2 regions of the Microbacterium sp. ANT_H45B genome follow, and region 2 is predicted to be linked to the other one. Evidence: riboswitches for the same ligand, from Rfam matches in the RefSeq annotation. Region 2 holds a riboswitch; the other holds the start of a gene.
The links. Region 2 has a riboswitch for thiamine pyrophosphate ahead of thiM (hydroxyethylthiazole kinase). Riboswitches for the same ligand answer to the same signal wherever they lie in the genome.

Region 1: linked by a shared signal. The riboswitch ahead of FQ142_RS03145 (ECF transporter S component) and the one ahead of thiM (hydroxyethylthiazole kinase) in region 2 are both predicted to bind thiamine pyrophosphate.

Annotation. Positions count from the first base shown of each region.
Region 1 covers NZ_VOBK01000001.1:648,356-651,559, reverse strand. Annotated here, with positions in the region: gene FQ142_RS03150 (ABC transporter ATP-binding protein) at 1-712, opposite strand, end outside; gene FQ142_RS03145 (ECF transporter S component) at 709-1,377, opposite strand; TPP riboswitch at 1,371-1,480, opposite strand; gene FQ142_RS03140 (D-alanyl-D-alanine carboxypeptidase family protein) at 1,563-3,200, shown strand.
Region 2 covers NZ_VOBK01000004.1:14,569-17,772, reverse strand. Annotated here, with positions in the region: gene FQ142_RS16280 (DUF402 domain-containing protein) at 1-471, shown strand, start outside; gene FQ142_RS16275 (NAD-dependent epimerase/dehydratase family protein) at 536-1,498, shown strand; TPP riboswitch at 1,522-1,615, shown strand; gene thiM (hydroxyethylthiazole kinase) at 1,606-2,454, shown strand; gene FQ142_RS16265 (bifunctional hydroxymethylpyrimidine kinase/phosphomethylpyrimidine kinase) at 2,451-3,204, shown strand, end outside.

The DNA of each region.
Region 1 (3,204 bases), on a different contig from region 2:
CGAGCACCTCGTCCGGGCTGCCGTCGGCGAGCACGACGGTGCCGTCGGGGTCTGCGCCGAGCACGATCACCCGGGTGACCAGCGGCAGCCAGACGTCGATGCGGTGTTCGATCACGACGAGGGTCGCGCCGCTGACCTCGAGCGCCGCGGCCACGGCATCCCGCACGTCACGCACTCCCCGGGGGTCGAGATTGGCGGTCGGCTCGTCGAGCAGGATCGCGCCGGGTCGCATCGCGAGCACGCCGGCGAGTGCGAGTCGTTGCTTCTGCCCGCCCGAGAGCGCCGAGGTCGAGCGATCCATCGGGACGTCGAGCCGCACGGCATCCAGCGCCGCTCGCACACGGGTCCAGATCTCCTGACGGGGAACGCCGAGGTTCTCGCATCCGAAAGCCACGTCGTCACCGACCCGCGCGAGGATCGTCTGCGTGTCGGGATCCTGCAGCACCATGCCCACTCGGCCGCGTTCAGCGGCCGCCGGACGACCGTCGACGAGCAGCGCGCCGTGCGTCTCGCCCTCGTCGGCCCCGCCGAGCACGCCGCCGAAGCCCTGGAGCAGGGTGGACTTGCCCGCACCGGAGGAGCCGAGCAGCAGCACCCGCTCCCCCGGTTCGATACGCAGGTCGACGGCGCGCACGGCCCACCGCAGTCGCGTGGCGTACCGCCACCCCCAGCCACGGGCTTCGAGGGTGGCGGGTGTCGTGGGGGCGCTCACACCCGTGCGGTGACCTCACGACCGGCGGCGAACCGGCCAAGCGCGCCCGTGGCCGCGAGACCCCGGGCGATCAGCCAGGCTCCGAGCCCGGCGATCACCGCACCCGAGATGGTGGTCGAGACGATGTAGACGGTGGTGAAGAGCGTGTCCGCCCCCGCGTACCAGAGGATGCGGTCGTTGATGCCGCAGGCGAGTCCCGCCCCGGCGCCGGCCAGCATCGCGACCGGGAGGCGCCAGACCCCGTACAGGAAGAGGAGGAAGACGAGCTCGGCACCAAGACCCTGCACGAGGCCCGACACGATGGTGAGCGGGCCCCAGGCATTGCCGACGAGGGCCGAGATGACCGCGGCCACCAGCTCGGTGTAGAGCGCCGCACCCGGCTTGCGGATGATCAGTGCCCCGAGCACGCCGGCGATCAGCCAGGGGCCCGCGAGGAGCCCCTGCACTCCGGGGAGCAGGGGCTTCAGGATGCTGCTCGGCACCTCGTACCCGACGTTCCAGAGCAGGAAGATCAGCGCGCAGGCGACGGCGATGACGCTGGCGACGACGATGTCGACGACCCGCCACCGCCACAGCTCCGGGCGGCCGAGGCCCCGGGAGGCCGAGGCGGCGGACGCCGATGCGGGTGCGGACCCGGTGGTGGATCCGGACGTGGATGTGCTCATCAGTGACTCCTCCCTGCGCTGGCATGACCCAGATCAGGTTCGACGGTCGAAGCGCGATTCGCTCCCTCTCAGCCCGGCTCGCCGGACTCCCGTGGTTGTGCTCTCGATCTTACCCAGTGCCGACACTCCCGTCTGCTTCCGTTGCCGCGCCGCTGATCTGCGTGCGGGTTCGGTACCGTGAGGAGGTGACCGCTCCCGACTCCGCCGAGGCCACCCCGTCCGACGCCCTCGGCGCCGATGCACCCGGCACCGATGCCCCCGGTGCTGTCGCGACCGCCGATGCCGAGACCGGGGATGCTCAGACCGGGGATGCTGAGACCGTCGACGCCGAGACACCCGATGCTGCGACCGCCGCCCCTGCGGCGCTCGATGCCGAGATCATCGATACCGAGATGATCGATGCCGAGATCGTCGATGCGGAGACGCTCCACGCCGCGGCCGTCGATGCCGAGCCGCAGTGGGCGGATGCCGGCAGCGGCGGCACTCCCCTCACCTGGGTCGACCCGCTCGACGTCGCCGAGCACACGTCCTCGGGCTCCCTGGACACCGCGCCGCATCCGACCTCTGAGACCGGGCTGCTGAGCGACGCGAGCCTGCGCCCGGCGATCGCCCGTCCCGGGTTGCTGGTGCCCGCCGGCATCCTCGTCGGACTCGTCGCCGCATACACCGGCACCACCCTGCTGTGGCCGCTGCACGAGGTGGCGCCGACCGTGCGGGCCGTGGAGATCGCTCCGGTCGCCGCCTCCGCGGCGGCGTTGACGTGGCCGGGGCAGGGAAGCGCTGCCGCCGGCATCGCCGGGATCGGCACCGCGTCGTCCTCCGTCGACCAGGCCGCGATCGCCAGCGTCACGAAGGTCGTCTCGAGCCTGATGGTGCTCGACAGGATGCCGCTCGCGGTCGGCGAGCAGGGGCCCGAGTTCGCCTTCACCCGCGCCGACAACCTCGCCTACTGGGACTACCGCCGCTCCGACCAGTCCGCCCTGGACGTGCCGGTGGGCGGCACCCTCACCGAGCTGCAGATGCTGCAGGGCACACTGCTCGGATCCGCGAACAACTACATCGATCGTCTCTCCCGCGAGATCTGGGGGTCGGAGTCGGCGTTCACCTCCGCCGCCGCGCAATGGCTGGGCGATCGGGGTCTCGACGGCATCACGATCGTCACGCCTTCGGGGTTCGACGCCCGCAACACGGCCACCCCGGAAGCGCTGGTGGCGCTCGCCGAACTCGCGATGCAGAATCCGGTGTTCGTAGGTATCGTGGGCACCCCGTCGGTCGATCTGCCCGGAGCCGGAACCGTCGTGAACACCAACGGCATGCTCGCAGACCCCGGAGTGGTCGGAGTGAAGACCGGCACGCTCGACGACAGCTGGAATCTGCTGACGGCGAAGGACATCACCGTCGACGACACGACGGTGCACCTGTATGCCGCCGTGCTCGGCCAGACCGACGATGCACAGCGGCTGGCGGAGACGCGCTCCCTGTTCTCGCAGATCGAGACCGCACTGACGGGCCAGGCACCCGCCGTCCCGAAGGGCACGGTCGTGGGCGCCGTCACGACCCGCTGGGGTACGACCACGGATGTCGTGACGGATGCCGACGCCGAACTCGTGCTGTGGAACGGAACATCCGCGCAGACGACCACGACATTCACCCTCGGCGAGAACCGTGAGTCGGGTGAGGCGATCGGCACGGCGACGAGCGTCGGTCCGCTGAACACCGTGACCACCTCGGTCTCCCTGGTCGACGACGTCGAGGGACCGAGTCCCTGGTGGCGCCTGACGCACCCTCTCGAGCTCTTCGGCCTCGCCGACGAGCAGCGCTGACCCC
Region 2 (3,204 bases):
CGCACCGTGCCACTGGACCGCCGCTGGCTCGACCCTCGTACGCGCATCGTGGAGGAGTGGTGGGGCAACGGGATCCTGCGCATCGCACCCGCCGGCGCCGCCTGGTCGGTGTGGCTGTTCTGGAGCGCGGCGGAGGGGTCGCACTGGCGCTTCGCGGGCTGGTACGTGAACCTCGAGAACGCGCATCTGCGCACCGATCGAGACACGTACTCGTCGGATCACATCCTCGACGTGCAGATCGACGCCGAGGGGAGCGTGCGCCTCAAGGACGAGGACGAGCTGGCGGCCGCCATCGAGCAGGGCCGGCTCACGGGTGAGCAGGCCGCGCAGATCGAGCGCCATGCATCCGCTGCGATCGAGTCGTTCCGGGCGGGCGACTGGCCCTTCGATCCCGAGTGGCAGCTGTGGCGCCCCGACACCTCGTGGACGGTCCCCGAGCTCTCCGGCATCGGAGAGCTGCGCAGAAGGTGAGCGCGGCATCCGCCCTGAGCGGACGCCCCTTCCCCTGCGCGGCGGATGCTGGTGGCATGGGCGCATGACAGATGTGCTGATCCTCGGAGGAACGGGCTGGCTGTCGGGCCGCATCGCCCGACGGATGCTGATGAACGGGGCGACCGTGATGTGCCTCGCGCGGGGTGGGCGGCCGTCGCCCGACGGGGCGAGCCTCGTGCTGGCCGACCGCGACGACCCCGCGGCGTACGACGCCGTGTCGGCTCGCGACTGGGATCACGTGATCGACGTCTCCTCGCGTGCGGAGCACGTCTACCGGGCCGTGGCCGCGCTGGGCGACAAGGCGGCCCGGTGGACCTACATCTCGTCGGTGTCGGTGTACGCCGACGACGAGACGGTCGGTGCGGACGAGTCGGCTCCGCTGCACGCCCCGGCGCAAACCGGTGACGACGAGTACGGCGCGCAGAAGGTTGCGGCCGAGAACGCCGTGCGCGCCCTGGGAGAGCGTGCGCTGATCGTGCGGCCCGGTCTCATCGTGGGCGAGGGCGACCCGAGCGATCGCTTCGGCTACTGGGCCGCGGCGTTCCTCCGCTCGCAGGACGGACCCGTGCTGGTGCCGAGCTCCGAGGCACGCCACGCGCAGGTGATCGATGTCGACGACCTGGCGGAGTTCGTCGCGACGGCATCGGCGACCGGGATCGTCGACGCCGTGGGCGACCCTCATCCGCTCGCCGAGGTCCTCTCCTCCTTCCGCCGCGCTGCGGACCACCGTGGCGAGATCGTGACGGTCGACGACGAGCGGCTGATCGAGAAGGGCGTCGCGTACTGGGCGGGGGAGCGATCGCTTCCGCTCTGGCTGCCGACCGACATGACCGGTTTCATGACCCGGGCGAACACGCGGTACCGCGCCGCGGGCGGTGGGCTGCGGCCCCTCGCCGAGACGATCGCGACCGTCGTCGCCGACGAGCAGGAGCGAGGAACCGATCGCGACAGGCGCGCCGGGCTCACCCGTGTCGACGAGATCGAGCTGCTGCAGCGACGAGGGTGATCGCCGGGCGTCGCTAGACTTCGAGCAGTGACACGGGGTGCCGCATCCGCGGCTGAGAACAGACCCGTCGAACCTGATCTAGTTCGTACTAGCGAAGGGATGTCGCAGTGAGCGATCGTCTGCGTCCGGAATCCGAATCGACCCTGGCGGCCTCGGCCGCCGAACTGCTGTCCACGCTGCGTGGGTCACCACCGCTGACCCACTGCATCACCAACACCGTCGTCACCGGGTTCACGGCCAACGTGCTGCTGGCTCTCGGGGCGGCACCCGCGATGGTCGACATCGTCGACGAGGCGGGGCTCTTCGCGGGAGTCGCGTCCGGGACGCTGATCAACCTCGGAACCCCGACTCCCGAGCAACGTGCCGCGAGTCTCGAAGCCGTCGCCGGTGCTGTCGCCGCGGGCACACCCTGGGTTCTCGATCCGGTCGCGATCGGTTCGCTGCCCGTGCGCACGGCGCTCGCGCACGACCTCGTCGTCTCGCGGCCCACGGCGATCCGCGGGAACGCCTCCGAGATCCTCGCACTCGCAGGGCTCACCGCCGGGGGTCGAGGCGTCGATGCCACCGACACCACCGATGCCGCCTCCGACGCCGCCCTCGCCCTCGCCGCCCGTCACGGTTCGGTCGTCGCCGTCTCGGGCCCCGTCGACCTGATCACCGACGGGCGGCGCATCGTGCGGATCGCGAACGGCGACGAGCTGCTCACCAGGGTCACCGGTGGCGGGTGCGCACTGGGTGCCGTGATGGCCGCCTTCCTGGGGACTGCCCGCACGGTCGGGATCGATCCGCTGACCGCCGTCGCGTCGGCGAGCCTGGTGTACACGGTCGCGGCGGAGCGCGCCGCCGCACGGGCCTCGGGCCCCGGCAGCTTCGCGGTCGAGATGCTCGACGCGCTCGCGTCGGTGGGGCCGCGTGACATCGCTGACGCGGCACGGGTCGAGGAGCGTGCGCTGTGATCGCGGACCTCTCGCTGTACCTGGTCACGGACCCGGATCTCTGCGGGGAACGCGGTGTCGTCGAGACTGTCCGCCGTGCCGTCGACGGGGGTGTGCGGATCGTGCAGCTGCGGGACAAGACGGCGACGGATGCCGAGACCACGGCGCAGCTCGTCGAGCTCTCGCGCGTGATCGACGGTCGGGCACTTCTTGTCGTGAACGACCGCCTGGATGCCGCCATCGCCGCGCGGGAGCAGGGCGCGCGGGTCGACGGCATCCATCTCGGGCAGGGCGATGCATCGGTGCTGCGCGCGAGAGAAGCTCTGGGCGCCGAGGCGCTCATCGGCCTCACGGCGAACAGTCGGGAGCACTTCGAGGCTGTGCGCGCGCTGCCGCCCGGCACGATCGACTACCTGGGCGTCGGCGTCATCCGCCCCACCGCCACCAAGCCCGACCATCCGCCGGCCCTCGGCGTCGAGGGCTTCCGTGCCCTCGTCGAGACGACCGTGCTCCCGTGCGTGGCGATAGGAGGGGTGGGCATCGACGACACCGAGCGCCTGCGGAGCGCGGGGGCGGTCGGCCTCGCCGTGGTCTCGGCGCTGTGCGCGGCTGCGGATCCGGCCGAGACCGCTGAGGCGTTCGTGCGTCGTTGGCGCGCGGCGGGCACGCCGCGCGTGCTCAGCATCGCCGGGAGCGACCCGTCCGGCGGAGCCGGGATCCAGGCGGACCTCAAGTCGATCGCCGCGAACGGCGGTTACGGCATGGCGGCGC